One region of the Curtobacterium sp. Csp2 genome, then DNA from elsewhere that is predicted to be linked to it. Evidence: predicted binding sites of a transcription regulator. Region 1 holds the regulator's gene; the other holds the start of a gene.
What was found. Region 1 encodes HspR, which represses chaperone genes until heat shock. Its sites were predicted from a motif close to AAGTTGAGTCNNNNNGACTCAACTT; they were not measured.
Positions count from the first base shown of each region.

Region 2: HUN59_RS18865 (Hsp20/alpha crystallin family protein) is a predicted target of HspR. The motif match lies at 6,377-6,401, and genes of this name have one in related genera.

Region 1 is NZ_CP054593.1:3,397,909-3,406,675, reverse strand. It holds gene dnaK (molecular chaperone DnaK) at 1-1,026, shown strand, start outside; gene HUN59_RS16510 (nucleotide exchange factor GrpE) at 1,029-1,676, shown strand; gene HUN59_RS16505 (DnaJ C-terminal domain-containing protein) at 1,715-2,713, shown strand; gene HUN59_RS16500 (heat shock protein transcriptional repressor HspR) at 2,839-3,252, shown strand; gene HUN59_RS16495 (GntR family transcriptional regulator) at 3,443-4,099, opposite strand; gene HUN59_RS16490 (class I SAM-dependent methyltransferase) at 4,240-5,388, shown strand; gene HUN59_RS16485 (aldo/keto reductase) at 5,468-6,298, opposite strand; gene HUN59_RS16480 (hypothetical protein) at 6,405-6,803, opposite strand; gene HUN59_RS16475 (hypothetical protein) at 6,897-7,295, opposite strand; gene HUN59_RS16470 (glycoside hydrolase family 2 protein) at 7,565-8,767, shown strand, end outside.
Region 2 is NZ_CP054593.1:3,874,166-3,882,932, forward strand. It holds gene phnC (phosphonate ABC transporter ATP-binding protein) at 1-285, shown strand, start outside; gene phnE (phosphonate ABC transporter, permease protein PhnE) at 282-1,121, shown strand; gene phnE (phosphonate ABC transporter, permease protein PhnE) at 1,118-2,038, shown strand; gene HUN59_RS18840 (MurR/RpiR family transcriptional regulator) at 2,035-2,889, shown strand; gene mgrA (L-glyceraldehyde 3-phosphate reductase) at 2,940-3,983, shown strand; gene HUN59_RS18850 (alpha/beta hydrolase) at 4,425-5,216, opposite strand; gene HUN59_RS18855 (phenolic acid decarboxylase) at 5,216-5,743, opposite strand; gene HUN59_RS18860 (MarR family winged helix-turn-helix transcriptional regulator) at 5,807-6,301, shown strand; gene HUN59_RS18865 (Hsp20/alpha crystallin family protein) at 6,425-6,865, shown strand; gene HUN59_RS18870 (hypothetical protein) at 6,885-7,190, shown strand; partial or broken gene HUN59_RS18875 (manganese catalase family protein) at 7,277-7,501, opposite strand; gene HUN59_RS18880 (SDR family NAD(P)-dependent oxidoreductase) at 7,575-8,258, shown strand.

The sequences.
Region 1 (8,767 bases):
GAGCAGATGACCTCCGACCTGCTCGATCGCACGAAGAAGCCCTTCAACGACGTCATCAAGGAGGCGGGTGTCAGCGTCAACGACATCGCGCACGTGGTGCTCGTCGGTGGTTCGACCCGCATGCCCGCCGTGGCCGAGGTCGTCAAGTCGCTCACGGGCGGCAAGTCCCCGAACCAGGGCGTCAACCCGGACGAGGTCGTGGCCGTCGGTGCCGCGCTGCAGGCCGGTGTCCTGAAGGGTGAGCGCAAGGACGTCCTGCTCATCGACGTCACGCCGCTGTCGCTCGGCATCGAGACCAAGGGTGGCCTGATGACGAAGCTCATCGACCGCAACACCGCGATCCCGACCAAGCGGAGCGAGACCTTCACGACCGCCGACGACAACCAGCCGTCGGTCGCGATCCAGGTCTTCCAGGGCGAGCGCGAGTTCACCCGCGACAACAAGCCGCTCGGCACGTTCGAACTCACCGGCATCGCGCCGGCTCCCCGTGGCGTCCCGCAGGTCGAGGTCACGTTCGACATCGACGCCAACGGCATCGTGCACGTGTCCGCGAAGGACAAGGGCACCGGCAAGGAGCAGTCGATGGTCATCTCCGGCGGCTCGTCGCTGCCGAAGGAGGACATCGAGCGCATGGTCCGCGAGGCCGAGGAGCACGCGGCCGAGGACAAGGCCCGTCGCGAGGCGAACGAGCGCCGCAACCAGGCCGAGCAGCTCGTCTACTCGATCGAGAAGCTCATCAAGGAGAACGACGACAAGCTGCCCGCGGACGTCAAGTCCGAGGTGCAGGGCGACGTCGACGCGCTGAAGTCCGCCCTCGCGGGTGAGGACGACGACGCGGTCAAGACCGCCTACGACAAGCTCAACGAGTCGCAGGGCAAGCTCGGCCAGGCCATCTACTCGCAGCAGGACGCGGGTGCCGCGGCCGGTGGCGAGCAGCCGACCGCCGACGGCCAGGCGCAGCAGGACGACGAGGACATCGTCGACGCCGAGGTCGTGGACGACGAGGACGACAAGGACAAGAAGTAACGATGACGGATCCCAAGGACAACGTGCCCGAGGACGCCGAGCCCCAGGTCGAGGGCGACGCCACCAACGCGCAGGAGCCCGAGGACCTCATCGAGGCGGAGGGGCCGGACGTGGAAGTTCCCACGGACGCCCCCGCCGCCGGCGGCCCCCAGTCGGACCTCTCCCCGGAGGACCAGGCACTCCTGGACGACGCCGCGCGCGGCATCGCAGAGGACAAGCTGGCGCAGGAGGACCGCGACCTCGTCGCCGACATGCGCGCCGACATGCTCCGTGCGCAGGCCGAGCTGGTGAACTTCCGGAAGCGCGTCGAGCGTGACCGCGAGGCGAACCGCGACGCCGTCATCGCCGAGGTCGTCCGCGCCCTGCTCCCGGCCCTGGACGACCTGACCCGTGCCGAGGCGCACGGGGACCTGGCGGACGGGCCGATGCAGGTCATCGGGCAGAAGATCCGCGGCGGTTTCGAGAAGTTCAAGCTCGTGCAGATCGGCGAGAAGGGCGAGACCTTCGACCCGAACGTGCACGAGGCGATCGTGCAGCTGCCCACGCCGGGGGCGACCGACCAGACCGTCGCGGACGTCGTGGAGCCGGGCTACAAGCTCGGCGACCGTGTCCTGCGTGCGGCCAAGGTCGCCGTCGCGGTCCCGGCCTGAGCCGGCTCGTCACGACCAGGAACGGAAGGTAGGGCTCGATGGCCAGTCAGGACTGGTTCGACAAGGACTTCTACAAGGTCCTCGGCGTCGACAAGACGGCGAGCGACGCTGAGCTGAAGAAGACCTACCGGAAGCTCGCCCGGCAGTACCACCCGGACTCCAACCCGGGGGACGCCGCGGCCGAGTCCCGCTTCAAGGAGATCAGCGAGGCCTACTCGGTGCTCTCCGACAAGGAGCAGCGCGCCGAGTACGACCAGGTCCGCGCCATGGGCTCGGGCGCCCGCTTCACGGCGGGCGGCCCGGGCGCCCAGGGCGGGTTCGAGGACGTCTTCGGCGGGATGTTCGGCGGACAGCAGGCCGGCGGGCAACGCGTCCGCTTCGGCCAGGGCGGCGGCGGTGGCTTCGAGGACATCCTCGGCGGGATGTTCGGTGGCGGCGGGGGCTTCGGGCAGTCGTCCGGCGGTTTCCGCGGCTTCGGTGGTCCGACCAAGGGCCGTGACGTCACCGCGTCGACGACGCTCGACTTCACGACCGCGATCGCCGGCGACACCGTCAAGCTCTCGCAGGGCAACGGCCGGCCGGTGAACGTCCGCATCCCCGCGGGTGTCGCCGACGGGCAGAAGATCCGTCTGCGCGGCCGCGGCGAGCCGAGTCCGGACGGGGGCGAGGCAGGCGACCTGGTCGTCAGCGTCACCGTCCGGAAGCACCCGGTGTTCGAGCGCGACGGGCTCAACCTGCGGGTGGACGTCCCCGTGACGTTCGTCGAGGCGGCGCTCGGCGCGACGATCCAGGTCCCGACGCTCGGCGGCGACCCCGTCAAGCTGAAGGTCGCTCCGGGCACGCCCTCCGGTCGCGTCCTGCGCGTCAAGGGACGCGGCGTCGCGACGAAGAGTGGGACCGGTGACCTGCTCGCGACCGTGCAGGTCGCGGTGCCGTCACACCTGTCGGACAAGCAGCGCGAGGCCGTCGAGGCCCTCCGCGCGGCACTGCCGGACGAGGATCCCCGCGAGGACCTCCTCGCCAAGGCGCGCAGCTGACGCTGCGCGACCACAGCAACGAACCGGACTGGAGGCTCGGTGCGGCTCCGTCAGGAACCGTCACCGGGCCTCCAGACTGGTTTCCAGACCACGCGGACGACGGAAGGGAACAGGCCGTGACCGACATGGACGAGAACTCGCCCGTCTTCGCGATCGCCATGGCGGCGGAGCTCGCCGAGATGCACCCGCAGACCCTGCGGCAGTACGACCGGCTCGGCCTGGTCGTCCCCGGGCGGACCCGCGGGGGCTCGCGTCGGTACTCGATGCGCGACGTCGTGCAGCTGCGGGAGATCGCGCGCCTGGGGTCCGAGGGGGTCTCGCTCGAGGGCATCCGTCGCGTGCTCGAGCTGGAGAACGAGAACCGGGCGCTCCGCGCGCGGGTGAGCGAGCTCGAGACCGCGCTGGCGGACCAGCTCATAAACCGGCCGGGCGCGCGGGTGTTCGCCGCGACGACCACGGGCGCGGCGGTGTCGCTGCGTGCCGGGATGCGGCCGCAGCGGAACACGCAGGTGGTGCTCTGGCGACCACCGCGCGGCTGACACATCACTGCATCCAGAACATCACACGTCTCCTCCGGTGGGGTCGACGGTCTCGCTCGTGCCGTCGCACTGACGCACCTCGACAGGGGCCGGGGCCGGGCTGCCACACACGTGGTGGTCCGGCCCCGGCCGCAGTCGTGCCACGAAGAACGGCCGCGTCGCTGAGCGCGCTGGGACCCGGGATCCCAGGTCAGGCGGGCCGGTCGGGATCCGGCAGCAGGTGCATCGACCAGAGCGCCCGCTCCGCCAGCCGACCGTCGTTGCCCTCGACCGCGAGCCGCAGCGCGACGACCCCGTTCGCGATCCGGTCCCACGGCAGTGCGGTCGGCAGGTCCTCGTGCCGCAGACGGAAGGTCAGGGCGTCGATCGACCCGCGGAGCGCCGAGCAGAGCACCGGGTTGTCGCACGACTCGATGAAGCTCCGGTAGACGGGCGCTGCCGTGTCCGTCACGGCGTCCCAGTCCCCGAGCCGGACCGTGTCGAGCAGCGCCCCGATCCGTCGTCCGAGCGCGGTCCGTGCGGTGTCCTCGAGCCGCGGCACCGAGACGCGGACCAGACCGCCGTAGAGCAGACCGAGCGCCTGCAGCGTCGGGACGATGTCGGCGGCGCGGGGCAGGGCGACGCGGGTGTACCGGTTGGCCCGGCGTTCGACGAGACCGGCGAGTTCGAGGTCCGACAACGCCTCGCGGACGGGCGTCCGCGAGCAGCGGAGGCGCCGGGCGAGGTCGCCGTCGTCGAGCAGGGTGCCCGGGGCGAGCACGCCGGCCATGATCTCGTCGCGCAGCCGCTCGCGGGCGAGGTCCCGGAGCAGGGGTCGGGCGCCGAAGGCCTGTTCCTGGACGAACATCCCGCCCCTCCCGTTCCGTGACCAGACGCGGACCGATCGCCGCGATGGCTCGACGATAGGGGACATCGGGCGCCGATGAACATCTGATATACGGACGGGTCGGAGCGCCGGGCGCAGGGACCGCTCAGTACGCTGACCGGATGCGCGTGTCTGACTTCGCCGACCAGTTCCGGCGGGACCCCGACGACGGGGGACCGGACCTGGTGACGATCGACGGCACCGACCGGTTCCTGCTCGACGAGGCACCGCACGTGCACGGTGACGCGCTCCGGCAGCCCGGCGAGGTCGCCGTCGTCGACGACCGGGCCGGGGTGCTCACGCTCGGGCTGATCACGGTGCACGGCGCCTCGGACGTCCGGGTGGTGCAGGACTCCCTCGTCGGGGTCCGTGCGCTCCAGGCCGCCGCCGGCACCTTCGGCCTTCGCGGCTTCCGGCACGCCGAGACCGCCGAACAGGCCTTCCGTGACGTCCGGCTCGTGCTGCTCCGGCTCTCGAAGTCGAACGACCGCCTGGACGAACTCGCCCGCGCCGTCGCGCGGTGGGCGGCCCCGGACGTGGTGCTGCTGTGCGGCGGGGTCACCAAGCACATGACGCTGTCCCAGAACGACGTGCTCCGCCGGTACTTCGGCGAGGTCACCGCCTCACGCGGACGGGGGAAGTCGCGGCTCCTCGTCGCGCAGGACCCCCTGCGCGCCGCCGCGGTGCGGGCGGACGCGACGAACCCGTGGCCGCGCGCGGTGCACGTCGACGAGCTCGGCATGACGCTCGTCGCACACGGCGGGGTCTTCGCGGGCACGTCGCTCGACCAGGGCACCCGGGTGCTGCTCGACGTCGCCGACCAGGCGGTCCCGACGGCGCGGACGGTCGCCGACCTGGGCTGCGGCAACGGCGTCATCGCGACCGCGATGGCGCGGCGCCGGCCGCGGGTCCGCGTGGTCGCGACGGACGTCTCGTCGATCGCGGTCGCGTCGACGCGGGCCACGGCGGCGGCGAACGGTGTGGCCGACCGGGTCGCGGTCGTGCGGTCGGACGCGGGCGACGAGCTCGACGAGGGCTCGGCGCAGCTCGTCCTCTGCAACCCGCCCTTCCACGAGGGCACCACGGTGAGCACCGACGCGGCCGAGGCGATGTTCCGGAACGCGGCCACGATCCTCCAGTCCGGCGGTGAACTGTGGTGCGTCTGGAACTCGCACCTGCGCTACCGGCCGCTCCTGGAGCGTCTGGTCGGGCCGACGCGGCAGGTCGTGCGGACCGCCAAGTTCACGGTCACCGCCTCACGGCGGTCCTGACGCACGACGGGAGGCCCGTGGCTGCGTGCGCCACGGGCCCCCCGTCGTCGTGTGGGTCGCCTCGGGCGACCTGCGGCCGTCAGGCCGGGACGTAGTCGAACGTGTCCGGGTCGGGACCGGTGCGGTGTCCCTTGTCGAGCGAGGTGATCGCCGTCATGTCGTCGTCGGACAGCTCGAAGTCGAAGATCGCGAAGTTCTCCTCGACGCGCGAGCGGGTGACCGACTTCGGGAAGACGATGTCACCGCGCTGGATGTGCCAGCGGAGGACGACCTGTGCCGGGGTCTTGCCGGTGTTGCCGGCGATCCGGGTGATGGTCTCGTCGTCGAGCACGAGGCCCTGCGCGATCGGGGACCAGGCCTCGGTCGCGATGCCGTGCTCGCGGCCGTAGGCGCGGAGCTCCTCCTGCACGAGGTACGGGTGCACCTCGATCTGGTTCACGGCCGGGGTGATCGTGGTCTCGGAGGCGAGTCGGTTGAGGTGGTGGGTCTGGAAGTTCGAGACACCGATCGAGCGGGCGGTGCCGCCGCGGTAGAGCTCCTCCATGGCCTGCCAGGTCGGCACGAAGTCCGAGACGGTCGGCAGCGGCCAGTGGATGAGGAACAGGTCGGTGTAGCCGCCGAGCAGGTCGGCCGACTTCTTGCCGTTCTCGAGCGCCGCCTCCGGGTCGTGGAACCCGTTGTTGAGCTTCGAGGTGACGAAGATCTCCGAGCGGTCGATGCCGGACTCGGTGATGGCCTCACCGACCTCCTTCTCGTTGCCGTACATCTCGGCGGTGTCGATGTGGCGGTAGCCGACCTCGAGGGCGGTGAGGGTGGCTTCCTTCGTGTTCTCCGGCTCGATCTGGTACACCCCGAAGCCGAGCTGCGGGATGGTCTTGCCGTCGTTGAGCGTGATGTTCGGAACGGTCATGACGTCATGCAACCAAACCGCCCCCAGCGTGCTTCCCGGGAACGTCCAGCCGGGCGCGTCCCCCGACCGGGGCTCCCCGAGCGACCCCGCGACGGAGACGACCCCGCTACGCGAGTGACGCCGTGATGTAGGCGAGGAGCGCGTCGGCGTACGCCTGTGCCGCGTCGGGAGCGGGGAACTCCCGAGCCGTACCGTCGATCGTCGCCGTCACCGTGAACCCCGCCGTCAGCGAGACGAAGGCCGGGCCGAGCAGCTCGCGCAGCTGGTCCTCGCGCGGTAGCCAGAGCGACTCGGACGCCTCGACCGAGTCGAGCGCCCACTCGGTCGTGCCGTTGAAGCCGAGCACGGTGCCGCTCGGGTAGTCGTGCCGTTCGACGGTCATCTCGGACACCGTGTAGACGTCGTCGTCGACGCCGGGCTTGTCGATGACGAAGCGGTCGCCGGTGGCCGGGTGCCAGCGGAGTCCGGCGTCGCGGAGGGACCGAGCGAGCTCGACGGTGATCACGGCACCAGACTGGCACGCCGTGGGCCGGTCGGTCCGCCGCGGGCCGGACGGGCCGTCCTGCCGTTCGCGGGCAGGACGGCCGTCGTGAGCGGGTCAGCCGCGGTAGGTCGTGATCGGCGACAGGGTGCCGTCGAGCTGCTGCTGGACCTCGAAGGTGCGGAGGTACGTGGTGAACCGACCGATGGACAGCTCCCAGTAGCCGTCGCGGTCGACCGTCGTCGTCCAGCTCCGCTCCTCCGTGCCGTAGAGCAGCGTGGTCACGGTGACCTGGGCGCCCGGCGCGCCGGAGCCGATCAGGAAGGTGTCGCGCCCCTCCTCGACGTCGCCGAGCACGACCGGTGCGGCGACCGACTGTGCCGACGACACGGCAGCGGGGGTTGCCGGGGCCGCGGCGGCGGTCGCGGCGTTCGCGGGGAGGGCGGCGCCGAGGGACAGCGCCGCAGCCACGGCGGTGGCTCCGAGGGCGGTGGTGATGCGGGTGCGGGTGCGCATGGGACTCCTCATGTTCGAGCGAACGGCACGGTGCCGGTCGCGAGGCTGCAACATATTGCATTTCTTCTGAAGTCATCCCGAGTGCGCGGGACTCGCGACGAGGGGCCTGTCTCGATGTCGTGGCGGCCTGACGTACTACCATCAGCGACGGCGTGGGCTGCACGTCGGTCGCCGGTGCTCGGTGCTCGGTGCACGTCGCCGGTGGTGACCTCGACGCTGCCGACCGCCCGGCCCGACCGCCGCCCGTGACGACCCGACGAAGGACCCGCATGACCCTCGAGCGCGAGGAACTCCGTGACGACTGGACCGTGGCGATCGCGGGGGACCAGGTGCCGAGCGGGGCACCCGCCGACCTCGTCGGTCGCGCGCTCTCCGCGACCGTCCCCGGGCAGGTGCACACCGACCTCGAGCGCGAGGGCGTGATCGCCGACCCGACGTTCGACCGCAACGAGGACGCGACAGCCTGGGTCGGCCGCGCGGACTGGGCGTACCGGCGGCCCGTCGACGTCGACCCACGCGGGTTCGAGCGCGTCGACCTGGTGTGCGACGGCCTGGACACCGTCGCCGAGCTGGCCCTGGACGGCGTGGTCCTCGGGACCACGCGGAACATGCACCGCCGCTACCGCTTCGACCTGAACGACGTGCCCGGTCCGGCGGGGCAGCGCGAGCTCGAGCTGCTGTTCGAGTCGCCCTACCGCGAGGCCGGTCGGGTCGCCGCGCGCGCCGGCGCGATGCCCGGCCCCTACGACGAGCCGTTCCCGTACGTCCGCAAGCAGGCGTCGAACTTCGGCTGGGACTGGGGACTCACCGCCGTGACGAGCGGCCCGTGGCGTCCGGTCGCGATCGAGCGGTGGTCGACGGCCCGGCTCGCCGAGGTCCAACCCCTCGTCGACGTCGAGGCGGGCGAGGGTGTCCTCGACGCCCACATCCGGGTCGAGCGTTCCGGGATGAACGACCTCGACCAGGACGGCGAGGACGACGACCTGGTGCTCGTCGTCACGGTCGCCGGACCGACGGTCGACGGCGGCACGACCCGGCAGCGGTCCCGTGCGCAGCTCACGCCGAAGGACGACGAGACCGTGGTCACCGTCCGGGTGCCGGACGCGCTCCGCTGGTGGCCGAGGGGGTACGGCGCCCAGCCTCGGTACGACGTCACGGTCGAGCTGCAGACGGTCGACGGCGAGGTCCTGGACCGCCGGACCGCGAAGACCGGCTTCCGCTCGGCACGGATCGACACCACCGACGACGCCGTCGGCAAGCCCTTCGACGTGGTCGTGAACGGCGCCGTCGTCGACGTCCGCGGGGTGAACTGGATCCCGGACGACGTCATCGTCTCGCGGGTCGACCGTGGCCGGGTGCTCGACCGGCTGCGGGTCGCGGCTGACCTCGGCGTGAACCTCGTGCGCGTCTGGGGCGGCGGGGTCTACGAGTCCGACGAGTTCTACGACGTGTGCGACGAGCTCGGGCTGCTC
Region 2 (8,767 bases), 480 kb from region 1:
GTGGTCCTGGCGGACGAGCCGGTCGCGTCGCTCGACCCGCCGACCTCGCACGTCGTGATGCGCGACCTGCAGCGGATCAACGCCGAGCTCGGCATCACGGTCGTCGTGAACCTGCACTTCCTCGACCTCGCCCGGCGGTACGGCACCCGACTCGTCGGGCTCCGCGCCGGCGAGGTCGTCTACGACGGCCCCGGGGCCGACGCCGACGAGTCGGTGTTCGAGGCGATCTACGGCCGGTCCCTCACCGCCGAGGACGTCCTCGACGCGCCGGCGGTGCAGCTGTGACGACGGCGGACGCGACGCGGTCCGGCGGACGCACCCCGTGCCTCCAGGCCGACGGCACGGGCCGTCCCCGCCGGCCGCGCACCCTCGGACGCACGCTCGCCGTCGTGGCGGTCGTCGCCGCGATCACCGTGTGGTCCGCGATCGCCGTGCAGGTCGACGTCGCAGCCCTCGTGACCAACGCGCGGAACGCGTCCGCCACCCTGGTCCAGCTGGTGCAGCCGGACTACTCGTTCATCCCGGAGACGCTCCCCGCGCTCCTGCAGACCGTGCAGATGGCCGTCGTCGCGACGGCCGTCAGCACGGCCGTGGCGATCCCCCTGTCCTTCGCGGCGTCGCGCGCGACGAACCCGAACGGTCCGTTCCTGGCGGCCGTCCGTCTCGTCATGAACGTCGTCCGCAGCGTGCCGGACCTGCTGTTCGCGTCGCTGTTCGTGACGGTCGTCGGGACGGGTGCGCTGTCCGGTGTCCTCGCGCTGGTGCTGTTCAACGTCGGGATCCTCGTGAAGCTCGTGTCCGAGGCGCTCGACGGCGTCGACCGCGGCGGACAGGAAGCGGCCCTGGCGAGCGGTGCCACCTGGCTCCGCGCGAACCGCGCCGCGGTGCTCCCCGAGGTCGCCCCGTCCGCCGTGTCGCAGGTCGTCTACGTCCTGGAGCTCAACATCCGCGCGTCGACCGTCATCGGCCTGGTCGGCGCCGGCGGGCTCGGAATGCTCATCGACAAGGTGCGGACGTTCTACCAGTACCACTACCTGAGCACCGTCATCCTGGAGGTCCTCGTGCTCGTCGTCCTGCTCGAGCTCCTCAGCTCCGTCACCAGGAAGCGGCTCCTCCGATGAGCGTCGCCGTCGGCCCGGCTCCGACACGCCCCGGCTCCGGCACCGGCCGGGAGGCACGCCCCGCCACCGCGCGCCCGACCCGTCCTCGTCGGGTCGGCCGGGCGCTCGTCGCGGTCGCCGTCGTCACGGTCGTCGCCGCCGCCTCGTGGGGGGTCGACCTCGACTGGGGCGCCCTGCCGGCGCTGCCCGCGAAGTCCGCGCACCTGCTCGGGCTGATGTTCCTGCCCCCGGCGTGGTCGGCGCTGCCGGACGCCCTGTCCGCCACCCTGCTGTCCGTCGCGATGGCGTGGTTCGGCACCGTGCTCGGTGCCGTCCTCTCGCTGCCGCTGTCCCTGCTCGCGACCGACCGGCTCGCGCCCGCGGTCGTCCGGGTCCCGCTCCGTGCGGTCTTCGCGGTGCTGCGTGCGGTGCCCGAGGTCGTCATCGCCGTCCTGATGCTGTCCGTCACCGGCCTGACCGCGTGGACCGGGGCGCTCGCGATCGCGATCGGGTCCGTCGGCACGCTCGGCAAGTGGGGCTACGAGGCGTTCGAGTCCGTCGACCGCGGGCCGGTCGAGGCGACGACGGCCGTGGGGGCCTCGCGGTGGCAGGTGATGCGGTGGGGCGTGTGGCCGAGCGCCCGGCCCGACGTGCTCGCGTTCTGGCTGTACCGCTTCGAGATCAACGTCCGGGCGTCGGCGATCCTCGGGCTCATCGGTGCCGGCGGGATCGGCAAGATGCTCGTCGACAACGTGCAGTTCCGCGTGTGGGACGTCGTCGGGATGCTCCTCCTGGTGGTCGTCGTCGTGACGATGGCGATCGACCAGCTCAGCGGCGCGGTCCGCACCCGGATCATCACCGGGCGGTGGGCGATCCCGCTCGTCGGGACGATCCGTCGGGGTCACGGGGCGCGCCGGACCCGTAGGGTCGAGCCGTGAACGACCAGCCGGGCGCGGTCATCGCCACCATCCGGAGCCTCATGCCGTCCCTGCTGCCGACCGAGCAGACCGTCGCGGCCGTGCTGCTCGAGCGCTCCGCCGAGATCGTCGAGCTGAGCGCGCAGCAGGTCGCGGACGCCGCCGGGGCATCGCGCGCGACGGTGGTCCGGACGTGCCAGAGCCTCGGGTACTCCGGGTACCAGCAGCTCCGGGTCCTGCTCGCGCGGGACGCCGCGGCCGCCCCGGTGCGTCCGACGGGGGCGACCCCGGACGGCGCCGCCGGGATCGTCACCGCGACATTCACGCAACTGGCCGACCGGGTGCACGACATGACGGCGCTCCTCGACGGCGGGGCGCTCGACCGCGCGGTCACCCTGCTCGCCGACGCACGCCGGGTCGTCATCGTGGGCAACGGCCTGTCCGCGCCGCTCGCGCAGGACGCCGCCGCCCGGCTGACGAGCATCGGTCGCCCCGCCGAGGCGCAGTCCGACGTCATCGGACAGCAGATCAGCGCGCGGCTCCTCGGGCCCGGAGACCTGCTCCTCGTGGTGAGCGGGAGCGGGGCGAACGCGCTGACGCTCCGGACCGTCGCCGCGGCCACCGCGGCCGGGGCGGACGTCGTCGCCGTGACCGCGTTCGGTCGGAGCCCGATCGCGCAGGCCGCCACGGTCGCCCTCGTCGTGACGATGCCGGACCTGACGTTCCGCGACGAGCTGACCCTGGCGTCGCGGTTGCCGCAGGCGATCCTCGTCGAGGGGCTCGTCGCGGCGACGGCGGACCGGCTCGGGGACGTGGCGGTGCGGGCGAAGGCGTTGGCGCTCGACGCGATCAGCGCGAACCTGTCCGACTGACGCCGAGCGCACCGGGCCGCGTCCGGGCACGTCGGGCCAGGATGGGACCCATGTCCTACATCGCCGCGGACGACCGCTACGACTCCATGCCCTACCGCCGGACGGGCCGCTCCGGCCTCGACCTGCCACTGCTCTCGCTGGGCTACTGGCACAACTTCGGCGACGACAAGCCGTTCGAGACGCAGCGGGCCATCAGCCGCCGGGCGTTCGACCTCGGCATCACGCACCACGACCTCGCGAACAACTACGGCCCGCCCTACGGCGCCGCCGAACTGAACTTCGGCCGACTCATGCGCGAGGACTTCCGCCCCTACCGCGACGAGATGGTCATCTCGACCAAGGCGGGCTGGGACATGTGGCCAGGCCCCTACGGCCAGGGCGGCGGGTCGCGGAAGTACGTGCTCGCCTCGCTCGACCAGTCGCTGCAGCGGACGGGCCTGGACTACGTCGACGTCTTCTACTCGCACCGGCTCGACGCCTCGACCCCGCTCGAGGAGACGATGGGCGCCCTGCACACCGCGGTCCAGCAGGGCAAGGCGCTGTACGTCGGCATCTCGTCGTACGACGCCGAGCGCTCCCGCCGGGCCGCCGAGATCCTCCGTGACCTCGGGACGCCGCTCCTCATCCACCAGCCCTCGTACTCGATGCTCAACCGCTGGATCGAGGACGAGGGCCTGCTCGACGCCGCCGGCGACCTCGGCTTCGGCGTGATCGGGTTCACCGCGCTCGCCCAGGGCCTGCTCACCGGGCGCTACCTGGACGGCGTCCCCGAGGACTCGCGCGCCGCGGCGGGCAAGTCCCTCGACGCCGGCTCCCTGACCCCGGAGGTCGTCGAGCACCTGCGCGCGCTGAACGGCATCGCCGAGGCCCGCGGGCAGAGCCTGGCGCAGCTCGCCCTGGCGTGGGCGCTCCGCGACGAACGGGTGACCTCGCTCGTGATCGGCGCCTCCCGCGTCGAGCAGCTCGAGCAGAACGTCGCGGCGCTCGGCAACCTGTCGTTCACCGCCGACGAGCTGGCGTCGATCGACGAGCACTCCGTCGGGGTGCTCGACGTCGACCTGTGGTCGGGCGCCCGCTCGGGCCAGGTGAGCTGACCGCTCGCCCGGCCGCAGCAGCCCGGTACGCTACACATCAGTGGGGCGGTTCGCCGGGTCGTCCTGCGGGCAAGGCTGAAGCCCACCACCGCGGCAACGGTGATGGGCTCCGGGTTGCCCTCCGAGTGGAAGGCCGAGGGCGCACAACCGCCCCCGAGTTCACTTGCTCGGGACCAGCATACGCAGGTCCGCCCGCGTGTGCAGCCCTCGGCCGCCTCCGCTCCTCGTGTCCGCCGGCCCTGACACGGAAGGTGGTCTCGATGTCGAAGGACACCGAGCCCGACCGCAGGCGTCAGGTGCCGTGGCTGGGGATCGCGAGCTTGCTCGTGACCCTGGTCCGGCTCCTGCACGACCTGTGGCGGAAGGGCCAGTAGGCACGGCGGCCCGTACCCGATCGGGTACGGGCCGCTCCGGTCTCCTGCGTCAGGGGGCCGGGGGGCGTCAGACCAGACCGAGGCGCTCGTCGAGCAGCGCCAGGAGCCGCTGCCGGAACGGCACCGCCGACCAGCCGTGGTCCGCACCGTCGACGACCGTGAGCGTCGCCCCCGGCAGGAGTTCGGCGTAGCGGCGGCCGTACGACACCGGGACGATCGCGTCCTCGGTGCCGTGCACGACGTCGGCCGGACCGGTGTACCCGGCGGCAGGGCCGTACACGTCGAGCCCGTCCCGGACGTCCGCGATGAACGCCGTCCCGAGCACCATCCCGCCGAAGTCGAACCACCCCTGCTCGCGCGCCGGGGCGAGGGGCTGCCCCTGGATCGCGTCGTGCACGGTGATGTCGTCGACCACGACGCCGGCTGGTGACCACAGGGTCAGTGTCCGGACGGCCTCCGGCACCCGCGCTGCGGCGAGCGCCGACTCCACGGCGCCCAGGCTGTGCGCCACGACGTGCACGCCCTGCCCCCGGTCCGCGGCGCGGATCATCGCGACGACCTGTTCGACCTCGTCACGGAGGGTGATGTCCGCGAACTCGCCGTCGCTGGCACCCTGGCCGAGCCGGTCGTGGCTCCGGACGAGGGCGCCGCGGGCGACGAGGTGTCGGGCGGTCTGCACGAACAGCTGGTGCCCGCCGAGGGCACTGTCGCTGAACCCGTGCACGAGGAGGACGACGGGGGCGTCCGGGGCGGCGCCGTCCTGCGGTTCCCACTGCCAGCCGCGGATCGTGCGACCACGGTGCTCCAGGGTCGCCAGGGTGGTGCGGGGGTCCGTCCCCTGCAGCGGCACGGTGCCCATCAGTTCGTCCGGTCCGCCCACCCGGCCGGCAGGTCACCGGGAGCGGTGTCGACGACGGTCTCGTCGTCCTCGCCGACGTGCTCGAACCGCGTGATGTGCGCGAACTCCGGCACGACGTAGATCGGGTACGTGGGGCCTTCGTCGCGGTAGCGCTGCATCTCGTCGAGGTGGTCGTTCTGGAACAGGACGGTCTTGGAGCCGTCGAGCTCGATCCAGCGCGGGAAGAAGATCGTGCCGTGCAGCACGCGCTGCTCGGGCAGCACGTTGACGACGACGCTCGTGCCGGTGGGCTCGTTCCACGAGACCTTGTAGACGCCCGGCGCGAGGGCGACGAGGTCGACCGTCTGGTCCTTCACCCACCGGCCACCGACGTGCCCGGTGTGGATCCGGTAGTCGATGGTCGTGGCGTTCTTGACGTACATCTCGTACTGCCAGCCGTTGGCGTACGTGTAGATGAACCGGTGTCCGACGATGCCGGAGAGGTCCTGGGGCGGTTCCGGGTGCTCGACCGAGGTGGTGGTGTCCATGACCTCGAGTGTGCTCCCGAAGTAGTTTTGTTGCAAACAAAACTTGCTGGTAGGTTGCCGAGCATGACGGGTACAGGCGACGAGACCGCTCGGATCGCCCGACGACTGAGCGACCGGATCGGTCCGTTCCGCCGGACCCTGCTGCGGACCTCCCGCGCCGTGGCGGACCTGCCCGACATCCCGGACGCGCAGGTCGAGGTGCTCCGCGCCCTGGCTGCCGGAGCCGCTGCGGCGCCGGGCGCGGACGCTCCCGGTGCCGCCCCCTCGGCCCTCGCGACCCGCCTCGGCCTCGCCCGCTCGACGGTGAGCAACCTCGTGTCCGCGATGGAGCAGTCCGGACTCGTCGAGCGTCGACTGGTCGGGGGCGACGGTCGCCGCACCACCGTGCACCTGACCCCGCTCGCGGTCGATCGCCTCCGCACGTACGACGACGCTGCGACCTCGGTGCTCGTCGACGCCCTCGGGCACCTGTCCGCGGAGGACGTGCACGCCCTCGCCGCGGCCCTCCCCGCACTCGAGCGCCTGCACCGCGAGATCACCCCGCCGCCCGCACCCTGACCGGCACCGCGCGACCCTCAGCAACCTCGAAGCGATCCTTTGGCACTCCTGAGGCAAGAGTGCTAAAACGGACGCCAGTTGAGTCGAGGGGACTCAACGAGGACCACGAAGGAGTTGATCTCGATGACGATGCAGTTCGACCCGTTCCGCGAGCTCGACCGACTCGCAGGCTCCCTGCTCGGAGCCGGCGCCGGTGCACCCCGGTCGATGCCCATGGACCTCTACCGCAGCGGTGACCACTACGTCCTCGACGTCGACCTGCCGGGCATCGACCCGGGCTCGGTGGACGTGGACGTGGACGGTTCCGTCCTGACCATCCGCGCCGAGCGCACGCTCGGCGCACCCGAGGGCTCGCAGTGGATCACGCGCGAGCGCCAGCCCGGCACCTTCGTGCGGCAGCTCACGCTCGGTGACCACCTGGACGCCGAGCGCATCAGCGCCGCCTACGACAACGGCGTCCTGAGCGTGACCATCCCGGTCAAGGAGTCCGCGAAGCCCCGCAAGATCCAGGTGTCGACCGGCGGCGGCGCCCAGCAGCTCGCCGTCGGCTCGAGGGGCGAGTGACCGGAAGGGCACGGCAGCGATGGCAGCACTCGGCAACGCGCTCCTCGCCGTCGGCGTCCTGACGGCAGCCCTCACCGCGACGGCCCTCGACCGTCGCACCGCGGCACTCCTCGGAGCCACCGGCGGCACCGTCGGGAGCTTCCTCGCGTGGCTCCTCGCCCCGCAGGCCTGGACCGGCTCCTGGCTGCTCCCGTGGATCGCCGCGGGAGCGGGGACGGTCGCGGTCGTCGCCGGATGGGCGGCAGCTCGCGCGTACACCGGCCTCACCCGCTCGCCGCGGGAACACGAGGACGACACGACGAGCATCACCACCCTGCCGGGCTGAGTGGGCGACGGGACGGGAGGCGCGGTGCCAGCCGGCACCGCGCCTCCCGTCCGTCTGCCGGTCGCGCCCCGCGACCGGCGTGACGCTCACTCCTTGTTGAGCGTGTCCTGCACGAGGCCCGCGGTCTTCTCGACCACGTTCGGCAGCACGGTCGTGCCGTAGAAGCGCACGTCAGGGTGCGTCGGCGGCGGAATCGGCACCGAGGACGTCGGGCCGTCGTGGTACGAGTACTCGCCCTTGCCGTCGAACGAGGGGCCGCTCGCCCAGGGCCCGTCCGCGGCCGCGGCGCCGTCGGAGAAGTTGAGGTACTGGAGGCTGGATCGCGCGGGGGCGGTGGCCGGATCGCGCGGACGGGCATCGTCAGCGCGGCCTACCGTGGCCGTCATGGACCTCGAACTCACCGGCCGTGTCGCGCTCGTCGTCGGCGGCCAGGGCTACATCGGCGCCGTCGTCGCGGAGACCCTCCGCCGCGAGGGCGCGACCGTCGTCGTCGCCTCCCGCAGCGCCGGCGGCCCGGACGCCGTCACGATCGACACCGCGTCGCAGGCCTCCGTCGACGCGGGGGTCGCCCGCGTGCTCGAGCAGCACGGCCGCATCGACGTGCTCGTCGTCACGGCAGCGCCCGCTGCCGGCACCCTCGACCCCGAGAAGGCGTCGGATCCGGAGCAGGTCGCGACCGCGATTGACGGCAAGGCGCTCGGGTTCCTCCGGGTGGCGAACGCCGTGCTCCCCCACCAGCAGCGCGCCGGCTCCGGCCGCGTCGTCGTCATCAGCGGGCAGAACGCCTACCTCGCGGGGAACATCACGACGTCGCTCCGGAACGCGGCGACGAGCATCATCGCGAAGAACCTCGCCGACCAGGTCGCGGGGTCCGGCGTCGCGGTGAACGTCGTGAACCCCGGCACGGTGACGGACGAGCCCGCCGCCCAGGTGCAGCAGGGCGCCGGTGGGGAGTCGAGCCCGCAGCAGATCGCGGACCTGGTCGCGTTCCTCGCCTCACCGCGTTCCGCGATGAGCGGCGAGTCCGTGTCGATCGCGCACCGCGTGCGCGGGCAGCTCACGATCTAGACGCGCCACGGGACGGACGGGAGGCGCGTGGTCGCGCGACCACGCGCCTCCCGTCCGTCACGGCCACGCGTCCAGGACAGCCTCGACCACTCGAGCGGCGACCCGCACGAAGCGGTCCCGCCATCTCTTCGGACGGGCCGGCTCCGGCTGCGCCCGTCGGAACAGCGCCGCGGGGACGACCGCGCGGCACAGCGTCGCCCCGGGTGCGGCCTGCTCGTGGTCGCGGTCGAACACGCACTCGTCGCAGACCGCGCTCGTCGACGTCGGAGCACCCGGGTGCTCCTCCCACGGATGCCCGCACGTCGGGCAACTCGTCTCCCGGAGGCGGCGGCGAAGCACGCGCGAACCGACCTCGGAGGAAGCACCGGTCGTCACGTCGCGATCATGCCACGGCTCTCGATCGGAGCGCGCTTCGTCCTCGCGGACGAGGCCGTTCGTCCCTCCGCACGATGACGGCAGGGCCTGCACCACGGGAGCCTGGGTGGCATGGAGAGCTCGACCAAGCACGT